DNA from 4 places in the Limibacter armeniacum genome. Region 2 is predicted to be linked to each of the others. Evidence: riboswitches for the same ligand, from Rfam matches in the RefSeq annotation. Region 2 holds a riboswitch; each other region holds the start of a gene.

Region 1 (3,501 bases), on a different contig from region 2:
GTTGTAGTATCCTTTTCCGATTGTGCATATGTCCATACTGCATGCGCCATCAGGAATACTGACAGTAAAAGATATCTCATGTCTAGATGCTAGATGTAGCGAAACCTGATTTGAGGTTTCTATTTAGACCAATGTGTAACAAGCGTACTTTGACAGAAGTAACTATTTGGGTTACTTAAGCTTTTTGTAATACACAAACTCATGGTCTTTCATCAATTCAGGATGAAAGATCTTGATCAGGTCAGCAAGTATCAGGTGTGGATTAACGATGCCTGTTTCCCAGTAAGCGTTGGAGCCATTTGAGGCAATGTTTCTGTTATTGTTGAAAAGCAAGCCTTTATTGACTGCTTTAAAGTCAGCAAACCGACTGTCAAAACCTACCAATTCCTCCTTGGAATTGGCTGTTCCTGTATTGATCCAATAGTCGGCTTCCAGTGCCACTGGGTAGACGTATTCAAGGTTGAGATGGAGACTTCCGGTACTGGTGTCTTCGTCCCAATAGTAGTTGGTATTTGCAGCCCTTAACAGTTCTGCCATAAAGCTCTGCCCGCCCGGAATAAACCAAGCGTCTTTGTAAGGGACTTCTGCAATTAAGGTAGGTGAGGTGGTGGCTTCAGCGGCAAGGACTTTCAGTCTGTCCCATTCCGCTTCAATCTTTGCCATTTCCTTGTTGGCTATCTCTTCTTTATTCAGAAATGCAGCCATAAACTTACACCACTCGGCTCTTCCAAGTGGAGATGTTTCTTTCCAGTCAGCAATGGCCAATGTTTGAATGCCCGCTTTTTCAAAAACAGGGTAGCGGTTGTAGCTATCGCTGTTCATTCCGATGGTTAATACTAGGTCTGCACCGCTAGCGATGACTAGTTCCTTATTGATACTGCCGTCATAACCAGCTTCAATGACACTGCCATTCTGGGCTCTGCTCAACAGCTTTTCATTACAGACATAGGCTTTGTTTGAAATGCCTACAACCTGTTCAGTAGCATCCAAGAGGTCAAGCATTCCAAGGTGTGTTCCTGAAAGTGCTACAATTTTCTTTACAGGAATTTCAATGGATGGTAAAGCTTTTACCGACTCAGGCAATTCGATTCCTTTAGCATGTAGTACATACTTGAGTGTATCGGCCTTAGTATTAAAAGGATTGTAAAGTTCTAGGACTTTGTAGCCATCATAGTACTTAAGGTTAAAACCCTTCGCATATTTGACTTGTTTAGGGGTGAATTCAGTGATGCCTGCAGAAGCAGCATGCTGAACTGTTTGGGACTTATCTGATGGCTGTTGGCAAGCATTTGTCAGAAAAGCCAAACATATAGCCAATCCAACAAAAGGGCGGAATGCCTTTTTGCTACGTGTCTTGATATATTTCATTGAATGTTACTTTTCACCCGAAAGTTGATCTGCAACTTTGCGTTTTTCTTTGATCGTGTATCCACAAGGCAGGTATTCTGACTTTCCATTTATGTCAAACCTTCCCATCCAAAATAAGACAGTGGTTTTGCATGACACCTTATTCAAGGTTGGATTACAGCAGCGGGGACTGTTCCGGATTTACACCGGATTCCCTTTCCTTATGCGAAGGCAAATTTGGATAAAAAATAGATAAAACAAAATTGGGATTTATAAATGTTAATGCTACTGCTTCACTTTGAGAGATATAGGCTTTTTGACCTTCAGAGGATATTTTGATTTTTAGGGAAATTTGTAAAGAATAAAGTCGAACGATGGGAAATTATTAATTGTTTTTTCTGATAAAGAAAACACTTGATACCCATGCATACCCGTCAGTGCCACACATTAGCTCCGTATTTTTTAGGCTTGTTCCTGCTTTTCACTTTTCATTTTGGTTTTACTCAGGAAAAAAGTGATGAATTTTCTACTGAGACTCCTTACAAGACAGTAAAGACACATATTTCAGCATTCAAGAATAAGAAGATAAGACCAGATTTGGCTGCCAAGACAATGGGAGGAAACCTACCTGAGAGTCAGAAAGCTGTACTGGCAGAAAAGCTGTATGAGATATATGAAAAGTTAGGAGGAGTTGATATGTCGGCAATTCCAGATAACAAAAACTTTGAAAATGCCGATAAGGAAAAAAAATATGTCATTAGAACTGAGTTTCCAGAGATCTACCTGATCAGAGATAGGAAACAATGGCTTTATGCCCCTTCATCTGTAAAGCAGATTTCTTTGCTTTACCAGCGGTATGTAGTCAATGCCCGAAAAAAGAAAAGTAAGGACCGGCCGGTAGCTGTTGATACAGTTGTCTACAATCTATCATCCCCTTATCATACAGTTTCTACATTTAGGTATTATATCCATGATAAGCACTATGATGAAGAAAGGTTGGCTTCCCTTTTTATAGCACCTGATCTTACTGTTAAGGAAAAGGCTAAGGTAGGGGAGAAACTAAAGGAAATATATTATGGCTTGGGTATCGTGATAGACTTTAGTGAAGTACCTAAAAACCCGAACTATCAGGACTCTACCACCAAGGAAAACCGGTATGTGCCTTACTCTAAGGCTCCCGGTATCAACCTGATCAAGCAGAATGATAAGTGGTATTTTTCACGGACTACAGTAGCGGCGGTCAATGACCTTTACAGTAGAACATTTCTATTAGGGACAGACAAGCTTGATAAGATAGCTGAGAAAGCGAATAAAGGATTAGGCAGTAAACTGATTGACAAGATCGGCTACCGCAACTTTCAGTTGTTGCTTATAGCTTTGGGGGTGTTGGTGTTTGTATTGACATTTTGGATAGTGCATAAGGTTTTGAAGTCGCTTCTGATATGGAAATTTACAGACCATTATATCCTTAATGTAGCAAATGATGTCGTAATGCCATTCCTACTATATCTAAGTTCATCTTTGCTAATTCTGATATTACCATCCTTGTTGGATTCGTCGGACTTTTTGAGACGACTCATCATGATTACCCGCATTGTCAAGGACCTGTTGCTGATATATTTCCTGATTAAGGCGGTCACATTTACGGTTGAGTATCTGAGGGCAAAACCACTGGTGAAAGACCATCCCGAAAGAAAAGGTTTGTTGCCGTTTCTGGGGATGCTTTTCAAGATTATCCTTGTGTTGTTGGGTATTTTACTGGTTGCCTATGACTTGAATGTAGACATGACTGTATTGCTTGCCAGTTTGTCCATTGGTGGTGTGGCAGTAGCGCTGGCAGCTCAAGATTCTATCAAGAACTTTATAGGGTCTCTGACCATCTTTCTGGATAGGCCTTTTAAGGTTGGGGACTGGATTATGACAGAAAAGATTTCAGGAAATGTTGAGGCAATTGGTTTGCGCTCAACCAGAGTCAGGACATTCTATGACTCATTGATTACAATTCCCAATGGGCAGCTTTATAATTTGATGCTTGACAATATGGGGCTTCGCTTCTTCCGCAGGTATAAGACGACCGTCAGGATAAAATACTCTTCAACAAATGAAGAGCTGGAGCAATTTGTGGCACAGCTGACCGAAAGAATCAATGAACAC
Region 2 (3,501 bases):
TTCAGCTTTGAGTAGTGCATTATATTCCTCTGTAGTAATCTCACCTTTCTTGAACTTAGACCTCCAAGTGCGGACTTCTTTCGTTTGAGGGAATGAACCTATGGTGGTAGTCGGGTAAAGTGGCAGTCCTAAAATTTTGTCTTGTGTCTTTTGGCGAACAGAATATGGATTTATTCTTTTGGCATCTGCTTCTGTGATGGCATTTACCCTTTCCTTAACAGCATTGTTGTGGATAAGAGTAGATGTCTTACGACTTGCATTGGCAGCGATATTAGCTTGTAGCTTAGCAATGATTGATTCATCATTATTGCCTTCTGCCAGTTGCTTAAGGGTAGCAACTTCATCTACTTTTTGTTTGGCAAAAGCCAGCCAATTCTTGATCTCAGAAGTTAGAACAGCTTCGTTTGTTTCCAATTCTAAATCACAAGGGGAATGTAGAAGAGAACAGCTTGGAGCAATCATAACTCGGTCACTGCCCAGCTTATCAACAGCGAGCTGTATCTTTTCTAAAGAGTTTTGGAAGTTGTTTTTCCAAATATTTCTACCATCAATTATCCCCAATGAAATGCTGAGGTCTTTAGGTGCTTGCTGTAATACTTCAGTGAGTTGTTCAGGACTTCTTACCAAATCAATATGCAAAGCACATGCAGGTAGTGATGTAGCCAGTGCTAAATTATCTTTGAGACCGTCAAAGTAAGTCGCAATGATTGTTTTTAGCTGAGGAAACTCTTTTTGAATTGTACGGTAAGTACCCAAAAGCACTTCTTTTTCATAATTGCTTAGGTCCAAAGCCAAGAATGGTTCATCAAATTGTACCCATTCAGCACCGAGAGTCTGTAGTTGAGTGAGTATCTCAAGGTAAACAGGCAGGAGTTTATGAATAAGTTCAATTCGGTGAAAACCTTCCTCTTTCTCTTTACCGAGAAGCAGGTATGAAACTGGTCCTAGCAGTACAGGTTTGGTTAAAATTCCGATTTTTTTTGCTTCCGAAAATTCATCAATGATTTTAGTGGATAGCAACTGAAATTCTTGGTCTTTCTTGAATTCAGGAACGATGTAATGGTAGTTGGTGTCAAACCATTTTGTCATTTCCATCGCTGTTATATCTACCCCATCTTTTTGGTAGCCTCTTGCCATGGCAAAATAGAGGTCGAGAGGTTTGGCTCCAACCACTTCTTTATAGCGGTTAGGAATAGCATTGACAGTTAATGTCATATCCAAAACCTGATCATAAAAAGAGAAGTCGTTGGATGGGATAAGGTCTATGCCAGCTTCCTTTTGTAACTGCCAGTTTTGTTTCCGGATCGTATGACCTGATTCGATAAGGTCAGTGGCTGAAATTTTGCCTGACCAGTATTGTTCGCAGGCTTTTTTGAGTTCTCTTTTGCTACCAATGCGCGGATAGCCAAGAATGTGTGTTTGCATTTCTTTTAACTTTTAAGGATTGAATTTTAGTTAAAAGCTCATTGCAGAATTTCTGCTTTGCAAAACACGAAATTGAAGAAATTAGGAGAGAAAAGGACGTGCTGAAGTATCAACAAAACACAGTAATCCTATGTCTTGCTTAAAAAATACACCAGACCTGACCTAAAGCTTCAAATCGCGAAAGCAAAGTCATAGCGGAATAGGCAGGTCTCCTGACTTATAACAGCTTTTACCGTCCTTCCCATTCATAAAATGAACAGTGGATCACAAGGGCAAAAGCCTTTTATGTTACTTACAGTTGCGCGACAGTTCTGGATTTACACCAGATTCCCTATTAATACACAGCTAAGCGTAACCTTTTCCGTTTGATGAAATTACATAAAGAACTTTCTGGCAAGAAAGTTAGGTATTTTACTTTTAAGTATTGAAAATAATTAGGGTTTATTTGATGATTTGATAGGTAACCTACTTTCAGTCAGAAGTTTTAAATTTTAAGTTATTTACATGTGAAGATAAAGAGACTCTGAAATTATAATTCAATATCATACACCATTCTCTTCGCCAGCAGTTCAGCAGTTTCATGGTCGAATAGCTTTTTCACTAAGTGAAAGGACATGTTGATTCCGGCCGAAATTCCACCTGAAGTAATCAGGTTTCCTTCATCTACAAATTTTGTGTTTCGTACAGCTGTAACATTGGGGTATTCATTTTCTAGCCTATCTATATCCATCCAATGTGTCGTTGCCTTTTTGTAATCCAAAATTCCACACTCTGCCAATAAAAGAGCACCAGTACATACAGATGCCATTATTTCAACTTTTTGATACTGGTCTTTTATCCAATTCAGTATAGTATTGTTTTTTATAGTAATTTCTTCAGCTCCATATCCGCCCGGAATAATTAAAATGTCGAGTTTTGGATGATTTTGTATGTTGAAATTGGGGACTACTTTAAGGCCATTCCTTGCATGGATTACACTTTCTGATTCACCAATTGTGTGGACATTGAAAAGCTTAGTGTTATTTTTTTCAGCGAGGGAAAAAACTTCGAACGGACCTGCAAAATCCAATACTTCAATTTCTTCAAAAAGAAGGATGCCAACTTGAATAGGAGTCATGTTTAAAATGGAAAAGTTTATAGTGAAAAAATAACTATTGACCGATAGACTTTTCCATCAGTATCCTCCATACGTTTAGAGGAAGCCACTCATCATAATTTTTGAGGTGCTTGTACTGAGGTAAGCTAACAGTCTTCGGGATATCAAAAAAAGGAGTACCATTACTCAATTCTTTATCTACAGCTAAATATAAATCAGTAAAGTACTGCTGCAAGAGCGTGATGTCTTCTCTTTTTCCAATTGGTCTTACGTGTGCCATATAAACCTCATCGAAATCGAGTTGTTGTATTTCAGCTAGTGATTGAACCCATTTTTTTGGTTTGGCATCAGGTAAGTATGCATATAAAACACGGTCAGGAACAACTAAATCAATACTGAAAATAGCATTGTGTTCGGGAAACCGGAATGTGGTCATTCCACTGCCGTGATTTGCCCCAAAGTAGTAGCATTCGATACTTTTTTCACCTGCCTTTAGTGTATATTTTTCACCAGACCATGTAGTATCAGGCATGACAACATTGTCATTTTCAGGAATGTCTTCTGCTGCTTTCTGATGGCTGATAATAGAAGCTCCTTGACTTTTAAAAATTTCACCACCACTAATATGATCCCAATGATTATGGCTGTAAATCAAATGGGTTACAGGCTTGTCAGTAACCTTTTTAATTGCCTCCATTGTGGCAGTGGCATGTCGTTCATCAATAGGATCAATTACGACAACGCCTTCATCTGTAATGTAGAAAAGTGAGAATGTTCTGTCTCCAACAAGGTAAAGGTTTTCTTTAGCCTTATAGGTTTTGATCTCTTGAGAGGAGGCCGCGAATGAGAGTAATAAAAAAAGTCCAGTGAGAAGCGTAGTAAGTTTCATATATGATTTCGGTATTCATTGATGATTCACTACATGATACGGAATTCTGACCCATGTAGGAAATTAAAATATGCATTTACCAATGCTTCTC
Region 3 (3,501 bases), on a different contig from region 2:
GAGCTGTAGCAGGTATCGTAGGTGCAGGGGGCAATGTTGGTGCTGTCATGTATGCACAATTCCTTTTGAGAAGTGGCTCGCCATTGGAGGATTGCTTCCTCTACTTCGGGGTGGTTGTGGCAGCTATCGGGTTCCTTGGTTTAGGCGTGAAATTCTCAGATGAGGATGAAAAAGCTGCCGTAGCTGAACAGGAAAGACTGGAAGCTTTGGAAGCCGAACTCAAAGCAAAAGAAGCTTCACTTGTTGCATAACCCAATATTATAGATGTGGAGCTGTTGCTTGACCGCTCCACTTTCACTCTTCAAACCATTACAGTAAATAATTGCTATAAACTCATGAACCTATTGAAAAAATTTACCCTGACGATATGTTGCTTATGCTGTACTCTTTATGCCAATGCACAGTTTACATTGGAAGGACAATACCGTCCCAGAGCTGAGGTTAGAAACGGATTCAAAGCACCCATCCTGACTGACACAGAAGTAGCGGCCTTTGTAGAGCATAGAGCGCGTATTACTGCTGGTTATTCCCAAAGTAAATTAGGATTCAAACTGTCAGTACAGGATGTGAGAATCTGGGGAGAAACAGGACAGATCAACAAGGCAGACAACCTATTGAGCATACACGAGGCGTATGGTGAATATAAGCCTTCCAAAAACTCCACCTTCCGTATCGGTAGACAGGAAGTAGCTATCGACGGTCACCGATTCTTCGGAACGCTTGACTGGGCTGCTCAGGCAAGAGCCTTTGATGCAGTAAGGTACCTGTACAAGGATTCAATCGGAAACGAGTTCCAGCTGATGGGTACTTTCAACCAGAATGGCTTGACAGACTCCTCCAGTCCTGAGCCAGCCAAGAATACTGGAAACTTCTACAATTCTGGTGCATATGCTGGCGCCAACACCTACACTGGTTTTGGGTTGCCACTTCCAAAGGCACAAGTGATGGGTTATGTCAAGAAGATGTTCGGAACAGCCAATATCTCGTTTATGGGGTTGGTGGATTTTATGCAACCAACTGAAGGTCATCCTTACCCGTTATATCATTTTGGTATTTCACCAAATTACAAACTGGACAAACTCAACCTTAGTGGTCAGCTATACTATTCTACCGGTACACAAAAACTGTCAGCTACCAATCCTGAACTTGAAGACAACAAGTTGTCTGCCTATATGTTAAGCCTTAGCTTACAGCATACAGGTTTAAAAGGAAAACCGCTTTTGGGAGTGGATTATATCAGTGGTGATGATAAGGGCACAACTGATGTTACGGAAGGCTGGGCACCACTCTATGGTACCAACCACAAGTTTTATGGCTTTATGGATTACTTCTATGTAGGCTCCGGACACAACGGTGGAGGTAACAACAAAAGTGGTGGACTGGTGGATATTTACCTGAAAACCACTTTCAAGGTAGGCGAAAGCAGTAATTTGCTGGCACACCTACACGCCTTTAGCTCCCCAACAGATGTATATGACCTGTCATCTGCTGACCCTGAAGCGACACTTGGCAGTTATCTAGGTACGGAACTGGATTTGGTATTTGTCAAAAAGCTAGCAGAAAACATCACATTCAAAGCGGGTTACTCCCAGATGTTTGGTACAACTTCCATGCAACAGGTAAAAGGACAATTCAATACAGATACAGGAAAGTATGCAAACATCAAAGGCATGCAAAACTGGACTTGGGTCATGATCAATTTTACACCAAAGTTTTTATAAAGGAATCATTCAACCAACTCCTTGAGCTTCTGGAATTCGTTTTCCGGAAGCTTTTTTCAGTTGTGACCTATTAAGAAGAACTGAGTTTTGAGTCACACTTTTTTTGCTACTCTGATGAAAATCACCTTCCATAAAAAAGAATAAACCAAACTGAGTTCTATATTTGTGCCCGAATTGGTATCCGCAAGGATTTAATAGGGAATCCGGTGAAAGACCGGGACTGTCCCCGCAGCTGTAAGCTTCTACAGTGTTTGCGCTTTTTTGCCATTGTTTTCTTCGGAAGATGAGAAGGCCGCAAGCATGAAGTAAGTCAGAAGACCTGCCATTCGACATTCGACAAATGCTTGCCTTCGGGAGTTAAGGTAATGCTACCACAATACTTTTGCAGAATTACATGATAGCTCAGGTATGCATTACCTTACTTGCTATACGTGCATAATTCTCACTTTTTGTGGAGCCTTCAATATCCCCCTTTTGCCAAAGCTTTTGTCTCTTTTTTCACACAAAAATTTATTGTAAATGAAATTATTGAGACAGCACTCAATGCTATGGTTCTCCTGGCTACTTCTGCTAGGTATTACATTTTCAGGATGTGATGACAAGGACGATCCTATTCCTCCATCTTCAGTACAGATTCTATCACCCGAAACCAATGGGGCATTCTTTGTTGGCGAAGAGGTTACCTTTGTTGGCGATGCACAAGATGCACAATCATACACTTGGGAAATTAATGGTGAAGAATTGTCCACAGACATTTCTTTTACCTATTCGTTTACGGCAGAAGGTGAATACAATATCGCATTCAATGCCATCAATGAAAGTGGTTCCATCAGTGATGTTGTAACGCTGCAAGTCAACAGTGGTGTACAGATCAATGGTATGTCAGAAAATGAGTTCTACCTGGTAGGAGATACTATCTCACTATTCGCCAATATTGAGAATCCTGCCCTTACCAGCTTTAAATGGGTAGTCCACGATGAGGTTTTAAGTGACTCACTCACATTCAAGTACGTACTCAGAGATGTTGGATTACAGCAGATCACTTTTACAGCACAGGGTACTGACTACGCTTCCGTACTGACACAACAAGTTGAGGTCGCTCCTCTTCTAGGTGGAGCCCTGATTGTCAATGAAGGTAACATGAGTAATGAAATGGGAAGTGTGTCCTTCCTTCAAAGAGGTGGCAACACGCTTTTCACCAACGCTTATGCATCTCTGAACCCAGGCAAAACCCTTAGCAATGTCACCCAGTCGGCATCCTACTTTGGTGACTATGTGTATTTCATTTCCCAGAATGGTCCCAACTATATCATCGTAGCCGATAAAGAAACCTTGGTGGCTGTTGACTCCATCACCACCAGTGATGTTTCATTGAGCTGGCCAACCCATCTGGCAATGGTCAGTACCACAAAAGGTTATGTCCGCGACAACAACGGCATCTCCATCATTGACTTCAGTGCTAAGTCTGTCACCAATATCAGTGGCGTTGGTGCTGCCAAGGCACAACCGATCGTGATTGGCAACAAGCTTTTCACTTACTCAGGCAGCAACCTGTATGTAGTGGATATCACAACTGATCAACTGATCCATACCGAAACGTTCGGCAGCAGCATTGGCGGATTTGCTGAAGCTACAGACGGTAACCTTTGGGTTGCTCAAAGTGGAACTCCTTCCACCTTGCTAAAAGTTGCCTCCTCAGATTATACAACATTGAAGGAAATTGAGATGCCTGAAGGCGTAAACCTTAATGCCGGATGGACAGGATCATCCAACATTATGC
Region 4 (3,501 bases), on a different contig from region 2:
TAGTTACTACTAAATGGCTCGATGCCCGGAGATGTCTGACCCAAAATAGCAGATGAAGAAGTAGTTGGAGCAATCGCCATCAATGTAGAGTTACGTCTGCCGTATCCTTCCAATATCTCTGGCTCACCATAGATTTCAGCCAGTTCTCGGCTTGCCTCATTGGCTTTCTCTTGGATTCCTTTGAAGATTTTGTTTGTCAGTGCTTTTGACTGCATTCCTTCAAAAGGAATCATATTCTTCTGCAAATATGAGTGCCAACCCATAGCGCCCAATCCAAGAGCACGGTGTCTTTTGGCAAAACGGTTTGCTGAAGCAAGGTAATAGTTACCTTCTGTTTTAACGATAAATTCCTGAAGTACCGCATCAAGCAGGTAGATGGCTATTTTAACGGCATCCGTATCCTTCCACTCATCATACAGTTCAAGGTTCATAGAAGCCAGACAGCAAATAAATGACTCATCATGACTTGAAGGCAAGGCAATTTCTGAACACAAGTTACTTGCATGGATTGTCAGGTTCTTATCCTTATAGACATCCGGTTTGAAACGGTTGATATTGTCTGAGAAGAAAATATACGGCAATCCCTTCTGCTGTCTGCTTTCCAGTACTTTTGCCCAAATTTCTCTTTTCTCTCTATCACCATCAATCATTTCCTGCATCCAGTAGTCTGGTACACAAACACCAAAGAACAGGTTCTGAATAGGGTTACCAATGTTTTTGATCTCCAAAAACTCTTTGATATCCGAATGGTCGATGTCAAGGTATGCCGCAAATGCACCTCTTCTTACGCCTCCTTGTGAAATAGTGTCCATCGCAGTGTCAAATAGTTTCATAAAACTAACTGCACCACTACTTCTACCATTATCTGTTACGGCACTACCACGCTCACGAAGCTCACCAAAATAACCTGATGTACCACCACCAATTTTGGTTTGCATAATCACCTCACCAAGTTTGTGGGTAATGCTTTCGATATTATCAGGTACATGTACGTTGAAACAAGAAATAGGAAGACCTCTTTCTGTTCCCATGTTCGCCCAAATCGGAGAACTAAGGCTTATCCACCCTTTTTCAATAATTTCAACAAAAGACTCTGCCATTTCAGGTTTGTACAGACGCTTAGCAGCAGCTGTAGCTACTCGTCTGATTGCTGCCTGAACAGTTTCGCCTTTCAATAGATAACCTCTATTGAGCATATTCTGGCTCTCTTCATTGAGCCACCATAATCTTTCCATTTATCTTTCGCTTTTCTCTTTAAAAAAAGAACTACTATATATCACAGCCATTCAGAGAGATAAAAAAAAGTAGCATTATTGGGTTTATATCCACCTCTCCTTTAGAGTATCTTTTTAACTGGATCAAGAACCTCCTAATTATTATAACTTGATTTCGGATACAGTTGATCAGCTAGCAACATTTATTAAAACAGGTCATCAGCAGTGATGCTCTTGTCATGTTTGGTATATTCTACCGGACGCTTAGCGAAAAAGTCATCCAAACTGTTAGCAAAAACTTCTTCCTCAAACCATACCATTGGCTGGTAATTGCTGTCAGAAACATAATAAAGTTTATCAAGGCCAATTTTAGTAAGGCTATCATCAACACGGAACTTCATAAAGTTTAAAAGGTTTTCCTTGCTGATGTTTTCAATTTCACCTCCTTCAAAAATCCAGTCTAGAATATTTGACTCAACTTGAATAGAATCTGCCACAATTTCACGTAACTCTTCAACTGTCTCCTCATCGAAGAAATCAGGGAATTCTGACTTGATCGTATTCACGATATAGATTCCTGCATTTGCATGTACCTGTTCGTCAATAGAAGTCCAAGCAATGATGTTGCTGATATTTTTCATTACTCCCTTAAAACGAGTAAATGAAAGGATAATCGCGAATTGGCTGAACAATGATACGTTTTCGATCAGGATAGAGAAAAGGATCAACGAGAAAACGTATTTCTTTTTGTCCTGAGACTTAGTATGTGCCAAAGCATCCGAAAGATAGTCAATACGCTGACGGATTACAGGCGTCTCAATTAGTTTTCCAAACTCGCTATTGTAACCCAATACATCTAACAAACGGGAGTACGCTTCTGAATGGCGGAATTCACATTCAGCAAAAGTGCTTCCCAATCCATTAAATTCAGGCTTTGGAAAATGGTGATACAGGTCGCCCCAAAAAGACTTCACAGCTACCTCAATTTGAGCAATAGCCAAAAGACTTCTCTTCACAACCTCTTTTTCATTTTCATTCAGGTAAGAATGAAAATCCTGTACGTCTGCAGTAAAATCTACTTCTGAATGTACCCAGAAAGACTTGTTAATTGCTTCTGTAAACTGTAATACTTCAGGGTATTCAAATGGTTTGTAGTTAATACGTCTGTCAAAGATACTCATATTGCTGCTTTTATTGTATTGAGAAAACCATTCGCACCAGCAATATGTACAGAACACACCCATCAGAGACATTTTGGCATAAATGACTTTGTTGATCGATCTAGACATTTGCTTTTGATGCGAAAGCAAAATCCACACACCAAGAAAGGTAATCTGGCTTATGGCATAACGCCACTCACAGTTGCGCTACAGCTCGTGATTCCCACACGATTCCCCTATTTTTCTTCCCAAAATTTTTGAGTGACTTGGTGTGTAATCCGGGACGCAAATTTATAGATATTTTTTTGGTTTCATAGCAAGCGGCTAACTCGTTTTTCGAAGTTTTTATACTGCCTTCATTATGAATTAGAATCAATTTTTAACACAACATTTTTTATAAAAATCAGTTACCAAAAAACACCTTTCAATTTTATTTATTTCCAATTAAATACAGCACAAAACATGCGTATACACATTGTTAAAGTGTAAAAAATAATAAAACTTCACATGAATACATATTAAGAGGGCTTATCATAAATAGGGTTTATATCACAAGAATTATATTATCTCTTTATACTTTTCTGAACTATTATTGTTATTAACATTCTAAATATTCATTGATATAATTCAGTAGCATAAATAGCCATTGCAATCACTACTTTTTCACCTTTAAAAAGTCATTCATAAAACACAAACCTTCTATGTATAGATGAAGACTTATTAGCGCATTAATTTTTCACTTGCTACACTGACCTATTCACTTAACACTTTACAGGTTTATACAAGAATTTCCTATTCAGTATATATGATAAAATGTTAGGAGAAGTGTAAAATGTGACAAAATATTCTATGATTTAATGATGGTAAAAAATAGTTTTTGAAACTATCAAGTATTATTATTTGTCTTTACGTTTTACCAGTTCACTACTTTTTTATGAGATATACTTAAAAATATATAGTAACATAAAAAATATCTCCAAATAGTGGCTACATCTTGTTATGGCAATAATTTTTAAAACAGGTTTATAGTGGTCTTTAATATTTTGATCCTAACTGAGGATGTATACGTTTGAACTTATCCCAATTTTCAGGTACACGAAATACTCAGTATTCACTCACTTTTATTA

Evidence for each region. Region 2 has a riboswitch for cobalamin ahead of metE (5-methyltetrahydropteroyltriglutamate--homocysteine S-methyltransferase). Riboswitches for the same ligand answer to the same signal wherever they lie in the genome.
Region 1: linked by a shared signal. The riboswitch ahead of V6R21_RS14755 (ABC transporter substrate-binding protein) and the one ahead of metE (5-methyltetrahydropteroyltriglutamate--homocysteine S-methyltransferase) in region 2 are both predicted to bind cobalamin.
Region 3: linked by a shared signal. The riboswitch ahead of V6R21_RS05420 (DUF5074 domain-containing protein) and the one ahead of metE (5-methyltetrahydropteroyltriglutamate--homocysteine S-methyltransferase) in region 2 are both predicted to bind cobalamin.
Region 4: linked by a shared signal. The riboswitch ahead of V6R21_RS02195 (ribonucleotide-diphosphate reductase subunit beta) and the one ahead of metE (5-methyltetrahydropteroyltriglutamate--homocysteine S-methyltransferase) in region 2 are both predicted to bind cobalamin.

Annotation. Positions count from the first base shown of each region.
Region 1 covers NZ_JBAJNO010000008.1:2,146,978-2,150,478, forward strand. The annotation lists gene V6R21_RS14750 (TonB-dependent receptor plug domain-containing protein) at 1-80, opposite strand, end outside; gene V6R21_RS14755 (ABC transporter substrate-binding protein) at 172-1,368, opposite strand; cobalamin riboswitch at 1,419-1,600, opposite strand; gene V6R21_RS14760 (mechanosensitive ion channel family protein) at 1,771-3,501, shown strand, end outside.
Region 2 covers NZ_JBAJNO010000009.1:1,125,550-1,129,050, reverse strand. The annotation lists gene metE (5-methyltetrahydropteroyltriglutamate--homocysteine S-methyltransferase) at 1-1,425, opposite strand, end outside; cobalamin riboswitch at 1,611-1,800, opposite strand; gene V6R21_RS22380 (DJ-1/PfpI family protein) at 1,955-2,542, opposite strand; gene V6R21_RS22375 (MBL fold metallo-hydrolase) at 2,577-3,410, opposite strand.
Region 3 covers NZ_JBAJNO010000006.1:169,036-172,536, reverse strand. The annotation lists gene V6R21_RS05430 (MFS transporter) at 1-251, shown strand, start outside; gene V6R21_RS05425 (alginate export family protein) at 345-1,721, shown strand; cobalamin riboswitch at 1,879-2,062, shown strand; gene V6R21_RS05420 (DUF5074 domain-containing protein) at 2,241-3,501, shown strand, end outside.
Region 4 covers NZ_JBAJNO010000002.1:282,648-286,148, reverse strand. The annotation lists gene V6R21_RS02200 (ribonucleoside-diphosphate reductase subunit alpha) at 1-1,235, opposite strand, end outside; gene V6R21_RS02195 (ribonucleotide-diphosphate reductase subunit beta) at 1,421-2,503, opposite strand; adenosylcobalamin (AdoCbl) riboswitch at 2,495-2,637, opposite strand.